2 regions of the Leucobacter alluvii genome follow, and region 2 is predicted to be linked to the other one. Evidence: predicted binding sites of a transcription regulator. Region 2 holds the regulator's gene; the other holds the start of a gene.
The links. Region 2 encodes HspR, which represses chaperone genes until heat shock. Its sites were predicted from a motif close to AAGTTGAGTCNNNNNGACTCAACTT; they were not measured.
Positions count from the first base shown of each region.

Region 1: the regulator HspR is predicted to act here: its motif matches at 4,338-4,362, upstream of ABFX18_RS04360 (Hsp20/alpha crystallin family protein).

Region 1 covers NZ_BAAAOP010000004.1:199,048-206,121, forward strand. The annotation lists gene ABFX18_RS04340 (metal ABC transporter permease) at 1-691, opposite strand, end outside; gene ABFX18_RS04345 (metal ABC transporter ATP-binding protein) at 691-1,593, opposite strand; gene ABFX18_RS04350 (metal ABC transporter substrate-binding protein) at 1,590-2,681, opposite strand; gene ABFX18_RS04355 (amidase) at 2,823-4,220, shown strand; gene ABFX18_RS04360 (Hsp20/alpha crystallin family protein) at 4,385-4,828, shown strand; gene ABFX18_RS04365 (Gfo/Idh/MocA family oxidoreductase) at 4,945-5,994, opposite strand; gene ABFX18_RS04370 (sugar phosphate isomerase/epimerase family protein) at 5,991-6,887, opposite strand; gene ABFX18_RS04375 (Gfo/Idh/MocA family protein) at 6,927-7,074, opposite strand, start outside.
Region 2 covers NZ_BAAAOP010000012.1:553,120-560,193, forward strand. The annotation lists gene ABFX18_RS13770 (glycosyltransferase) at 1-420, opposite strand, end outside; gene ABFX18_RS13775 (glycosyltransferase) at 423-1,610, opposite strand; gene ABFX18_RS13780 (MFS transporter) at 1,705-3,003, opposite strand; gene ABFX18_RS13785 (class I SAM-dependent methyltransferase) at 3,103-4,287, opposite strand; gene ABFX18_RS13790 (heat shock protein transcriptional repressor HspR) at 4,275-4,697, opposite strand; gene ABFX18_RS13795 (DnaJ C-terminal domain-containing protein) at 4,785-5,738, opposite strand; gene ABFX18_RS13800 (nucleotide exchange factor GrpE) at 5,731-6,342, opposite strand; gene dnaK (molecular chaperone DnaK) at 6,345-7,074, opposite strand, start outside.

The DNA.
Region 1 (7,074 bases), on a different contig from region 2:
CGCGCGTGAGCAGTCGCGCCGCGGCCATCGGAACGGTGAGCAGTGCGATGACCATGAGCACGCCCAGCGCCTGCACCCCGGCCACGACGAGCAGCGCGACGGCGACCGAGAGTGCGAGGTCGGCGCGCAGCACCCGGAACCCCGCGGCCTCAGCCCCGGCGGCGTCGAACGAGCGGAAGAACTGCGCGCGCCAGGTGAGGCCCACGACCGCGACCGCGACGATCGCGACGATGAGGATCTGCCAGAGCTGCGTCTCGGTCACCGTGAGGAGACGCCCGAACAGCAGTTCCTTGAGTTCCGAGACGTAGCCCTCCTGCTTCGACACGAGCACCACGCCGAGGCTGAAGAGCCCGGTGAGCACCACCGCGATCGCCGCGTCGGCCCCGACGCCGCCCCGATGCTCGATGACGGTGAAGAGCACGGCTGCGAGGATCGCGGCGACCACCGCTCCCGGGAGCAGACCGGCGGAGCCGCCGATCGCGGAGCCGACGACGAGGCCGGGAAACACGGAGTGCACGAGACCGTCGCTCACGAACTCGAGTTCCCGAAAGCTGATGAAGAGCCCGACGATGCCGGCCGCGACCGCGAGGATCGCGACGGTGACCAGGGCGCGCCACATGAACGGCAGTGAGAAGATGTCGATCGGACCGAGCAGCATGAGGTGGAAGGCGGGCGACAGCACCGACGGCATCACTCGGTCTCCCGCGTCGTCGTCACGGTGTGGTGATCGAGTTCCACCGTCGTGTCCTGGAACGCGTGCTGCACCGCGTCGAGGGTGAGCGCCTGTTCGACGGGACCGTACGCCGCCGGATGGCCCGGCTGATTCGGGTGGTGACCGCTCGCGAGCAGCAGCGCGTGGGAGCACGCCTCCTGAGCGATCTCCAGATCGTGCGTCGACACGATGATCGTGCGCCCCTCTGCTCGCAGCTCTCTCACGAGACGCAGCAGCACGTCGCGGTTCTCCCGATCGAGCCCGTTGAAGGGTTCGTCGAGGAGGAGGAGCTGCGGGTCGGAGACGAGCGCCCGCGCGAGAATGCCCCGCTGCTGCTGACCGCCCGAGAGCTCGCCGAAACGGCGCGACGCCCAGGCGGAGAGACCCACGCGTTCGAGCGCGCGAGAGACCGCCTCGCGGCCGGTTCGGCCGATCGGGCGCAGTGCTCCGCGCGAGCGGTAGAGACCCATGGTCACGACCTGGCGGAGCGTGACCGGAAGCGTCGCATCGCGGGTGTCCGCCTGCGGCAAGGACCCGATGCGGCGCCTGGCACGATCCGGAGTCTCGCCGAGCACCCGGATCGAACCGCCGGTGAGTTCGGCCAGCCCCAGGATGCCGCGCAGCAGCGTCGATTTGCCCGAGCCGTTCGGTCCGATCAGCGCGACCGCAGCACCCACGGGAACCGCGAGCGTCAGGCCCTCGACCCGCGACGTCCCGTGGTATCCGAAGGCTGCCCCTTCGAGCACCAACGCCGCATCGGAGGCTGCGAGCGCGCCTCTCTCGGCACCCCCGTCGGCCCCGCCTGCCTGCATCGGCTCCGGGGCTGCGCAGTGCTGCGCGTCGCCGGGATCAGATGCTGCTGCGTCGCGTGCGGCCGTCATCCCTGCAGACTATCGGGCACCGCATCCACCTGGGCGCCCCACGCGTCGAGAATGAGTTCCGTGTTGTGCACCGTCGCGCCGATGTAGGTCGCTCCATCGCTGTCGGGTGCGCCCAGCGAATCCGCGTAGAGGTTCTCGGAGTCGACGACCTCGACGCCCGCCTCGTCGGCGATCGTCTGCGCGAGCTTCGGGCTCATCGACGACTCGACGAATACCGCTCGCACGCCGTGCTCTTCGATGGAGGCGACGAGCGCGTCGATTTCGGCGGCGCTCGGCTCGGCGTTGTCTTCGAAGCTGGGCAGGATCGACCCGGCGAACTCGATCCCGTAGTCATGCAGGTAGTACCGGAGCGAATCGTGGCCGCTCACGAGCACCCGCTCGTCTGCCGGCACCCGTTCGAACTGCGCGGCGATCCACGTGTCGAGCTCTTGCAGACGCTCGGTGTACGACGCGGCGCGCTGCTCGTAGTCGCCCGCGTGATCCGCGTCCGCCGCTGCGAGTCCGTCGGCGATCTCCGTCACCATGCCGACGGCGTTCTTCGGCGACGTCCAGATGTGCGGGTTCACGTCGCCGTGATCGTGGTCGTGCTCGGCATCATCCGCGTGATCGTGTTCGTGATCCGCTTCGTCAGCGTGCTCGGCATCGCCAGCGTGCTCGTGCTCGTGCTCGTCCGTTGCGGCACCCTCGGCGGTGATGTGCTTCGCCTCGTCGAGGTCGATGCCATCGGCCGCCGTGATGATGGTGCCGTCGAAGCCGGAGGCATCCACCGCATCGTCGACGAAGCTCTCGAGGTCGGCCCCGTTCACGATCAGCACGTCGGCCTCCCCGAGCGCCAGCAGATCGGCGGGGCTCGGGTCGAAGTGGTGCGCCGAGGCGTTCGGGGCGAGCAGGCCGGTGAGCTCGATGTCGTCGCCCCCCACTTCGCTCGCGAAGTCGGTCAGCTGCGTCGTGGTCGCGACGACCTTGAGCCCGGCGTCGCCGCCGTCGTCGGCATTGGCGCCGCCGCTGCAGGCGGTGAGTGCCAGGAGCGATGCGAGTGCTGCGGCGGCGAGAACGGCGGGTTTCACGGAGCGGGGCTTCTGAGTCATGACACACTTTCTAATGAGAACGAGTATCACTATACACCCCACGCCGGGAACGGCGTCCTCGCTGCACCGGCACCAGGCACCTCGGAGGAACGGACGCGCTTCGACGCGCATTCCCGGCGCTGGCGCTCGTAAGCTGGGCGGATGGAAGACGCGACGGCGGAGACCGCGCTGGCATGGCGCGACGCGCTCCGCCGCGGCGACGTCTCCGCGCGTGAGGTGGCCGAACGGTATCTGCGCCGCATCGAGGCGCACCACGAACTCGGAGCATTCCTCGCGGTCATCGGTGACCAGGCTCACACGGACGCGACGGCAGCCGACGCGCGATTCGCGGCGACATCACGCTCGGAACGCTCGACGCTGCCTCGTCTCCATGGGCTGCCCATCGCCGTCAAGGACCTCGTAGAGGTCGCCGGAATGGCGACGACCCGCGGCAGCGCCGCCCTTCGCCACCGCGTGGCGACCGCCGACGCTCCGGGAGTCGCGATGCTGCGCGCGGCCGGCGCGATTCCGCTCGGGAAGACGCAGGTGTCGGAGCTCGGCCTGACCGGTTACTCCGAGAACGCCATCGCGCCACCCGCGCGCAATCCGCTCGACCCCTCGCGCACTCCGGGCGGATCGTCCGGCGGGAGCGCGGCTGCGGTCGCGGCCGATCTCATCCCCATGGGTCCGGGAACGGATGGCGGCGGTTCGATCCGCATCCCAGCGCTCGCGTGCGGTCTCGTCGGACTCAAGCCGGGTCTCGGCGCGGTGCCAGGGGATCTGGCCGCGGCCGCTCCCTCCCTGCACGACGAGTTCGGTGCGCCGCGGTTGACGGTGAGCGGCCCCTTGGCCCGGGACCCGGCCGACGCGGCGATGCTCTTCGATGCGCAGCGCGGCGCGACGGGGGAGCCAGCCTTGGCGGCCGTGCGCGCCGCCGATGAGCTCACCGGACTCCGCATCGCGTACTCTGCGGCCTCGCCGTTCGCATCGGTGTATCCGATCGCGCTCAGTGCCGAATCAGGCTGCGCGTTCGAGGCGGCCAGGGAGCGCCTCGCCGCCCGCGGTCACCGCATGGATGAGGCGACCTTCGCCTACGACCCCGAGTACCCCGAGGCGTTCACGACCTCGTGGACGGCGGGCCTCTCGCGTCTGGCGCTCGCTCCCGATGCCGCTGCACGCCTGATGCCGCTCACCAGCCTCTTCCGCGAGCGCGCCCGCGCACGAACCGTCGAGGCGCATGAGCGCGCAGGGGCACGGCTGCGCGATTTCGCCGCAGACGCGCGACAGCAGTGGGGCGCCTACGATGCCGTCCTCACTCCCGGACTCACGATGCTCCCCCCGCGCGTCGGCGCCTTCACGTCGATGCATCCGGATGACGACTACCGGCTGCAGTGCGAGTGGGCTCCCTTCACGTCGATGGTGAACGTCTCAGGGCTGCCCGCGGTCGCTGTGCCGGTGATGCGGCTGCCGAACGGGCACGCAATGGGGGTGCAACTCATCGGCAGGATCGGCTCCGAGTCGCAGTTGCTGCAACTCGCGGCGCAGCTCACGTCCCCGTGAGTGCGCCGTCGCGCCCCTCTCGGCAACTCGACCGCGACTGCCGACAGACCGCGATTTTCAGAGATCTTGCAGCGAGCTTCATTAGCACTCTCAGGTACCGAGTGCTAATTTATATTCACATTGAGTGACCTCCACTCAAGCTTCACTGGAAGGAGAAAATCATCATGGCAATGACATTAGATCCCTTCAGCGAGCTGGATCGCTGGGCCGCAGGAGCGCTCCAGCAAGCGCGCTCCGGTCCGCGCCAGATGCCGGTCGACCTCCAGCGCGACCACGAGCGGTACGTCTTGAACGCCGATCTGCCCGGCGTCGACCCGGGCTCGATCGACGTCGATGTCGACGGCCAGCTCCTGACAATCCGCGCGCAGCGCACCGCCGACGTGGCAGAAGGCTCGAAGTGGCTCACGCGTGAGCGCCCCTCCGGCACCTATCTGCGGCAGTTCAGCGTCGGGCAGGGCGTCGACATCGCCGGCATCTCCGCCTCGTACGACAACGGCGTGCTCAGCGTCGTGATCCCCGTGAGCGAGCAGGCGAAGCCGCGCAAGATCGCCGTGCAGGGTCAGTCCGAGCACGTCGAGAGCGACACTCAGAAGTCCCTGACCCACTGATCCGGCACCGTACGCACGCCGCGTGACGCTGTGGGGCGCCGTTCGGGCGCCCCACAGCGTCACGCGCGAACCGGGACGCGCGGACTCGGGAAGCTTCCGATCCGCCGACGCAGCGATCAGGACGCGAGGCGGCCCGGCCGAAGCGGCAGGCCCGCCGCCGTGTACACCTCGTCGATGAGGGCCATCGTACGACGGGAGCGCTCGAGGCCGACGCGCGATCGCTCACCGCTGCGCACCGCTGACCGAATGCGGCGCAGTTGATGGGTGTACGACGACGAGGCGCCCAAGTGCTCCGAACGCTCTTCGACGCCGGCTCCCGTCGTCGTGCGCACGATGAGGCGCCCGTCCTCCTGGGGTTTCACGAAGTTCGGCAGCACGACCTCGCCCAGGCTTCCGTGCACTCGGAGCCCGAAGTTCCATTCGTCGCTCGCCATGCTCGTGTGCATCGACACGGGCACGCCTCCGAGCTCCAATCCGGCGACGACCGTCGCATCGACCCTCGCGTCACCCGTGTGCCCCTCAGCCCGCGCGAAGTCGAGGGTGAGCGGCGCCGCAGTCGGCAGACGCACACCCCCGAGCTCTCCTCCGAGCTGATCTCCGAGCAGGAGCAGGGCGTGCAGCGCGTAGCACCCGAGATCCATCAGCGCGCCGCCGGCGAGATCGAAGCTCCATCGCGGGTCGCGCGGCGCGGGCGCCGGCATGTCCATATGCACGTCGACACCGCGGATCTCCCCGATCGCACCCTCGCGCACGTGACCGATGAGGCGATGCATGGCCGGATGATCGGCGTAGTGGAATGCCTCCCACGCCCAGCCGGCCGAGCGCTCGAGTCTGGCGGCGACGCGATCGAATTCTGCGAGGTTCGCCGCGAACGGCTTCTCGACGAGCACATTGCGTCCGGCTTCGAGCGCTCGTGCCGCCCACTCGGCGTGCAGCCCGTTGGGAAGGCCGATGTAGACGAGGTCGAGCGAGTCGTCTTCGATGAGGGACGCGTAGCTCTCGGCTGCCGCCGAGAAGCCCCGTTCGGCGGCGTAGTGACGAGCGCGCTCGGGATCCCGCGCCGCGACAGCGGCACGAATGTCACCGGTCTCCGCCGTCGCCGCGATGATCGACTCCTCGGCGATGCGCGACGCGCCCAGCATGCCGATGCGCAGCGGCGCACTCATGACGCCTCCGGGATGTCGGTCGCGCCGAGTGCCTCGCGCAGGCAGGCGACGCTGCGGCGCGCGCTGTCGAACGCCGCCACCGCGTCAGCTTCGTGCTCGATGACCGTATCCTGCTCCACCACGTACCATCCGGCATACCCCACGCCGCGCAGCGCGCGGACGATCTCCACGATGCGCGCGTCGCCGGCGCCGAGTGACCGATACATGCCCTGGCGCACCCCCTCGCGGTAGTCGATCTCTCCGGCTCGCACCCGCGCGGCGACGGCGAGACTCACATCCTTCAGGTGCGCGTGCACGATGCGGTCCGCGTACTGCTCCACGAAGGCGACCGGATCGCCGCCGCCGAGCGTGTAATGGCCCGTATCGAGGCACAGGCCGATGCGGGAGCCTGCGATCACGCGCTCCACCGCATTCGGGGCCTCGACCACCGTGCCGAGATGGGGGTGCAGGGTCGCCACCACCCCGACGGCGGCGGCGGCATCGTGCGCACGATCGAGGTTGGCGAGCAGCGTGACCCATTCCGGGTCGCTCAACTCGATCGCACCGTCATACCCTTCCGCTCCCGTCACCGCCGAGAGCACGAGCGTCGTGGCGCCGGAGGCGACGTACGCCTCCAGTTCGCGCTCGATCGCCGGCAGCGGATCCACCGCCGCCCGGTGCAGCACGACCGGGAAGAACCCGCCGACGGCTTCGAGGCCCGCTGCGGCGAGCGCTGCGGCGCGCTCGGCCGGAGCATCGGGCAGAAACCCTTCCGGCCCGAACTCGGTCGCCGTGATCCCGAGCGACACCATCTCGGAGAGCACGCGCTCCCGCTCCAACTGCAGCCCCCAATCCGGGACCTCGATGACGCCCCAGCTGATGGGGGCGGCTGCGATGCGTGCGCGATGTGCCATGTGCGACTCCTTCGTCGGTGCAGTGCGAGTGGATGAGGATCAGGCGCCGGCCGCGGTCGTGCCCTCGACCGGCGTGCTCGACTGCCAGGTGCGCGTCTCGGCCGATCGCTCGGCCGCCGAGACCACCTGGGCCGCCGAGAGCGCATCCTGAATATTCGAGTTGATGGCCTCGCGCCCGAGCACCGCC
Region 2 (7,074 bases):
CGGCGCGAGCGGCGTCACGGCGCGCGTGCCCTCATCGACGTGGTTGTGCATCGTGTGCACGATCGGCACCCGGAGACCCCGTGCCGCACGCACGCCGATCATCGCTCCCCAGAAGTCGCCCTGCACGTGCACCAGGTCGACGGGCGGCCTGGTCGCGAGCGCGTTCGCGAACCTGCGATCAGCACTCCTCCCCGGCCAAGTGAGGCTGTACTCGCGATCGCGCGTGATCGGCCGAGAGGGGAGATCGATGTACGCATCGCGATCCGGCTCCGCCATCGAGTAGCCGAGTCGGTGCAGTGCGGGTGCCGCGACCGTGACACGATGCCCGAGGCGTTCGAGAGCGCGTCGCTGCATGCGGATCGCCACCTGCACACCGCCGAGCGATTCGGGGTGCTGATCAGTGACGATGAGGATGTGCACGGTCAGCGGGAGTCGGCTTCGCCGCGGTAGAGCTCCTCGAACGTGTCGAGGGTGCGATCGATGTCGTGCACGGTGACCGCTTCGAGCGACGCGCGCTGCATGCGCAGGTACTCCTCTGGCGTCTGCTGCAGCACGCGGGTGATGCGGCTCGCGAGCTCGCGGTCGTTGCCCGGTTGGAAGAGAAAGCCGTTCTCCCCGTCGTGCACGAGGTGCGGCAGCGCCATCGCGTTCGCGGCGACGATGGGGAGACCCGAGGCCATGGCCTCCATCGTCGCGATCGACTGCAGCTCGGCGATCGATGCGATGGTGAAGACGCTCGCACTGGTGAGGTGCGCGCGCAGTTCGGCGTCGGTGACCCGACCGGTGAATTCGACACGATCGGAGATGCCGAGTTCTTCGGCGAGCTTCTCGAGATTCTTGCGCTGGTCGCCGTCGCCGACGACGGTGAAGCGCACGTCGAGTGATTCGTCGAGGCGCGGGATCGCGCGGAGAATCACGTCGATCTCCTTCTCGAGCGTGACGCGACCGACGAAGACGAGCTTGTTCGCGGTGCGCGGCTCGAGATCCGCGGTGTAATCGGAGGCGCGAAGCCCGCAGCTCACCGGTCGCACACCGCGGCGGTGGGTATTGCGCTCGAGGAAGTCCGCCGCCCGACGGGTGGGCGTGGTGACGGCGGCGGCGAGCCGGAGCACGCGGTCAGCGGCGTTCCAGCCCCAGCGCACGAAGACGCGCTTCGCCTTCTCGGGCAGCAGCGTGAAGTCGAGCACGTTCTCCGGCATGACGTGGTTCGTGGCGACGATTCGGATGCCCCGCTTCGCGCCCTCGATGGCGAGCGCCCGGCCGATGACGATGTGCGACTGGATGTGGATGACGTCGGGTCGCACCCGGTCGAGCAGCTTTCGCGCGTATCCGCGCGCCCTCCAGGGCAGCACGAACCGCAGCCAGTCGTGCGGGTACCAGCGCCAACTCGCCCACCGGTGCACGGTCATGCGCTCGCCTTCGATGGTCTCGACGTAGCTGCCGTGCTGGCTGTGGCGCTTCGCGGGTGCGACGACGTGGACGTCGTGGCCGCGCTGCACGAGCCCGGCTGAGAGGCGTTCGGCGAACCGAGCGGCGCCGTTCACATCTGGAGAGAAGGTGTCGCAGCCCTGCAGAATACGCAGGGGGGGCTGGCGATCGGTGGTGCTCACGGTGCGCGGGAGTCCTTCGGTCGGAGATGGGTGCGGATTCGCGCGGACGACGCGCGACGCTGCACCAGTCTACAAACCGCGGCTTGGAACCACTTCAGTCGGCGGATCGCGGCGGGCGCCGACCGACGTGCGGCAGATACCGCGGAATCCATCGCCCGAACCCGACGGCGCCGGCGACCGCGAGCAGCCCGGCGGCGACACTCGCGACGGGCAGCGATACTGCGGCGAGCCCGGAGACGGCGAGGGGCGCGACAGCGCCGCCGAAGTCGGTCAACGTGCGCCATGCCGCGAGAAACGGCGCCGGATGGTCGGCGGGCGCGAGGTCGGCGCCCAGCGTCATGTTGATGCCGCTCGACAGGCCGTTTCCGAGACCGACCACGATCGCGATCACGAGCAGCCAGACGCCAGCTCCCGGCAGGTCGTGCGTGCCCGCGAGCACGAGGAACCCGATCGCCATCACGACCATCGCAGGGAGGCTGGCCCACAGGCGGCCGAAGCGATCCATGATCTGGCCGCTCGTGTAGAAGAAGAGGAAGTCGACGGTGCCTGAGATGCCGACGACCAGCGCGACCTGCGTCGCATCGAGTCCGATCGACACTCCCCAGAGCGGGAGCAGCACGTCTTTGATCGACCGCATGCCGGAGAGGATCGCGGAGGCGCCTCCGATGCGCAGGAGCGCCGCCCCGCCGTCGCGCACCGCCCCGAGCACCCCCGGGCGGGATTCACTGGGGGTGGTGCGCGACGCGGTGCGCGACACTGTGCTGCGCGCGCTTCCATCGGCGCTGGCGTCGGGCGCTGCGCGTTCGGGATCAGGCGCTGCGCGTTCGGGATTGGGCGCCCAGGCGACGAGCGCTGCGGCGAGCACCAGGCACGCGGCGAACGCCCAGACCGGGGCCTCCGGATCGCCGGTCGCGGCGATCATGGCCGCGGCGAGGAACGGGCCGATGAACCGCCCGAGCCGGTTCGTTCCGCCGAGCAGCGACAGGGCCCGAGCCCGGAAGTGCAGCGGAACGCGCGTCGTCATGAACGCGTGCCGCGCGAGCCCGAACGAGGCGGCGGCGAACCCGATGACGAGCACGGCTGCGCCGAGCAGCGCTGGAGTCGGGGCGAAGGCGACCCCGAGGCAGCCGAGCAGGGCGACGGCGGCGGCGAGCAGCATCGCCGCGCGTTCACCGGCTCGTGAGACCACCCAGCTCGCCGGAAGGTTGCCGAGCACCTGCCCGACGACGGCCGCCGAGGCGATCACCCCGGCGAGCGCGATGCTCGCGCCCATCTCGACCGCGATGACGGCGACGAGCGGCAGAATCGCGTACTCGCCCAATGAGAAGAGCACCGACGGCCCGTAGATGCTCGGGGCCAGCCGCCAGAGGAACGCCGGAGCCGAATTCGTCATATCGGTTCCACAGTACTCTCAGCACCGCGCGCCGCCGGCCTCACGCGGCGCCGCACTCCGGCGTCCTCCGCGCGCAGCGCCGCGTCGGCCTCGTCCCGGTCAGGATTCGCGCGTCGCCGACAGCACCGTGAAGACGGCATTGCGCGCGAGCTGCCGCGTCGGCCCCACCTCTCGCTCGACGAGCGGTCGGTACCCGAGATGCGAGTTGAAGACGAGCCGCAGTTCCCCGCCTGGCGCGAGCGCACGGCGGCACGCGCGGATAAGGCGATGACCGACTCCGGCGTGCACCGTCGCGCCGGTGTGGAACGGCGGGTTGAGCACGATCAGGTCCGCCCACGCATCGGGCACCGCCTCGAGCGCGTCGGAACGCTCGACGGCGATGCGATCCGCCACCCCCGCCGCCTGGGCCGTGAGGCGGGTGGCCGCGACGGCCGCCGTGGACTGATCGGTCGCCAGCACGCGCGCCTCGGGGAAGCGGCGCGCGGCCGACACGGCGAGCACACCGTTGCCGCATCCCAGATCGACGATCGTGGCGGGTTGCCGCTGCGTGTCGGCGAGCGTGGTGAGGAGCAGCCTGCTGCCGTGGTCGAGCACCGGGCCGCCGAATGTCGCGCCGAAGGCCGCGAGCGAGAAGTCGAGCGCTGGATCGGTGCCCCACCTCGGGAACGCGCTCTCCGCCGTCGCCGGCACTCGGGGCCCTGCCGCGCGGAGCACGCGCGACTTGCGCCAGCCGAGACCTGCCGAGACCTCCGCGAAATCGCGAGCGAGCACGTCATTCATCGCGCGCGTCATGTGCTTCACGCGACCGCCGGCGAAGACGCGCACCTCCGGGTCCGCCCAGCGCGCGATCGCCCGAGACACCTCGGCGAGCGCGTCGAGGCCGCGCGGCAGTTGCACGAGCACGACCCGTGCCCCCGTCAGCGCAGCGGCATCGAGCCCGTGGTTCGTGTACCGGCCCGCCAACTGCATGCGCCGGGCGTTCTGAGCCAGGGCGCGCTCTCCGAGCAGCGGGTCCTGATGGGTCCGGATCCCCGCGACTCCGAACACGGTCGCGGCTCCGAGGGTGAGTGCTCCGTGGCGGTCGCCGATGACGACGACGTCGTCGACTCCCAAGGGGACCTCGAATGGGTGGTCGGCCAAGTCGTCGGCCGCGGTGCGGAGGATGAGCTGGTCGGCGGCATCGAACGCTTGCAGCTCCGGCGCGTCGAAATCAGGTTCGCGCGTCAGCTGCGCGAACAGGGCCTCGAGTCGATCATCGGTATCGCGCGGGCTCACGGCTGCCACACGACGACCTCGGCGTTGCGCCGCATGCGTGTGCCGCGACGGAGGGTGACCACTTCTCCCCCGGCGGATCCGGCCGCGAAGACGCGGCGGTCGGGGCGCTGCAGTCGTTCCTCCGTCAGTGCGCGTTCGAGGTCGCGCACGCGATCCTCGAGACGGCGCACCTGGTCTTCGAGCTCGAGCACACGGCGGATGCCCTCGAGGCTGAGCCCTTCTGCGGAGAGACGCGCGACCTCTCGCAGCCTCGCCACGTCGTGCAGCGAGTACCGCCTGGTGTTCCCGCGGGTGCGCTGCGGTGAGACGAGTCCGATGCGGTCGTACTGCCGCAGGGTCTGGGGGTGCATCTCGGCGAGCTCAGCGGCCGCGGCAATGGCGAATACCGGCGTGAAACGGTCCAGTCGCGGATTCGCCATGATGCTGACCTGCTTTCGTGTGGCTCGTCGAGGAGCGCAGTGCGGGCCGCACGGCCGGCACTGCGCTCCTCGCTCAATGAGAGGAGATTATCCCTTCGCGCGAGCCAGGAGATCGGCTCGCGGGTTCTCCTGCGGTTCGACGTCGCGGAACGCTTCGAGCGCCGCCTTCGCCTCTGGCGACAGATGCGAGGGAACCACGATCTGCACCTCGGCGAGAAGGTCGCCCGTGCCCTTCGAGCTCGACACTCCGCGCCCCTTGACGCGAAGCACGCGACCGCTCGGCGTGCCGGGCTGCACCTTGAGCTTCACCGGAGCGCCACCGAGTGTCGGCACTTCGACCGTCGCCCCCAGCGCCGCTTCGGAGAACGTCACCGGCAGCTTCACGCGGAGGTTCTGGCCGTCGCGCTCGAACACGGGGTGCTTGCGCACGCTCACGGTGAGAATGATGTCTCCCGCTGGTCCGCCCGTGGGGCTCGGTTCGCCCTTGCCGCGCACTTTGATCTTCTGGCCGTCGGAGACCCCTGCAGGGATCTTCACCTTGACCGAACCGGTCGAGGCCTGCAACGTGACCGTCTTACCCTGCACCGCCGTCTCGAAGTCGAGGGTCGTCGTGGCCTGGATGTCACGCCCGGACTGCGGCCCGCGCGGTGGAGCTCCGCCGAACATGCCTCCGAAGATGTCTTCGAAGCCCTGAGGGCCGCCCGACTGGAAATGGGTGTTGCGCCCGCCTCCGCCGAACATGCCGCCGAAGACGTCCTCGAAGCCCTGGTTTCCGCCGCCACCCGCGGTGAAGCGGGCACCGCCGGCGCCCATCGCGCGGATCTGATCGTACTCGGCGCGCTGCTCGGGGTCGGAGAGCACCGAGTACGCCTCGCTGATCTCCTTGAATTTCGCCTCGGCAACCGCGTCACCCGGGTTGGAATCCGGGTGGTACTTGCGCGCGAGCTTGCGGTAGGTCTTCTTCAGCTCGGCGTCGCCGACATCTTTCGAGACGCCGAGAAGCTGGTAGAAGTCTTTATCGAGCCAATCCTGACTAGCCATCCGCTCCCACCGCCACCGCGACCTTGGCGGGGCGCAGTTCGACCTCGCCGATGCGATATCCGCGCTCGATGACGTCGAGCACCGTGTGCTGCTCGGTGCCGGGAACCGGAACCTGTGCAATGGCCTCGTGGATCTGCGGGTCGAACACTTCGCCCGTTTCACCGAAGCTCTGCACGCCGATGCGCTCGAACGTTCCGCGAATCTTCTGGGCGATCGTTGCGAACGCCGTGCCCTCTGCCAGATCGCCGTGCTTCTCAGCGCGATCCAGATCGTCGAGCACCGTCAGCATCGGGGAGACCGCCGCTGCGATCGCCCGCTGCTTCTCGACCGCCGCATTCGACTCCGTGCGCTTCCGATAGTTGGCGTACTCGGCCGTCAGCCTCCGCAGATCATCGAGATACGGGTTGTCCGCCTCGTTCCCCGCCGCTGCCTCGTTCGCCGCGTCGGCGTCCGCTGCGGCGTCGCTCTGCTCCGCTCCCAGAATGTCATCGACCGTGAGATCGGGCTGGGGCGAGGAGCCGGAGTCCTGCGACTCCGGCTCCTGAGCAGGAACCTCGTCAGCGTTCGGGTCTTCCCCGGGCGTGCGCTGTTCCTCGTTCGCCATGGTTACTTCTTCTCCTCGTCGTCTTCAACAACTTCGGCGTCCACCACGTCATCGTCGTTCGACGTTGCATCGGCGCCGCCTTCAGCAGGAGACTCGGCCTGCGCGGCCGCGTAGATCGCCTCGCCGAGCTTCGTCTGGCTCTGGCCGAGCTTCTCCGAAGCGTTCTTCACTGCTTCGTCGTCGTCACCGGCGAGCGCCTGCTTCAGCGCGTCGAGATCTCCCTGCACTTCGGTCTTCACGTCCTCGGGCAGCTTGTCGTCGTTCTCGGAGATGAGCTTCTCGACCGAGTAGGCGAGCTGCTCCGCGTTGTTGCGCACCTCTGCCGCTTCGCGTCGCTGCTTGTCTTCAGCAGCGTGCTCCTCGGCTTCGCGCACCATGCGTTCGATGTCCTCCTTCGAGAGCGTCGAGCCGCCGGAGATCGTGATCGTCTGCTCCTTGCCGGTGCCCTTGTCCTTCGCGGAGACCTGCACGATGCCGTTGGCGTCGATGTCGAAGGTCACCTCGACCTGGGGCACGCCGCGCGGGGCCGGGGCGATACCGGTGAGTTCGAACGTTCCGAGGTTCTTGTTGTCGCGGGTGAACTCGCGCTCGCCCTGGAAGACCTGGATGGCGACGGAGGGCTGGTTGTCTTCCGCCGTCGTGAACGTCTCGCTGCGCTTCGTCGGGATCGCGGTGTTGCGGTCGATGAGCTTCGTCATGATGCCGCCCTTGGTCTCGATACCGAGCGAGAGC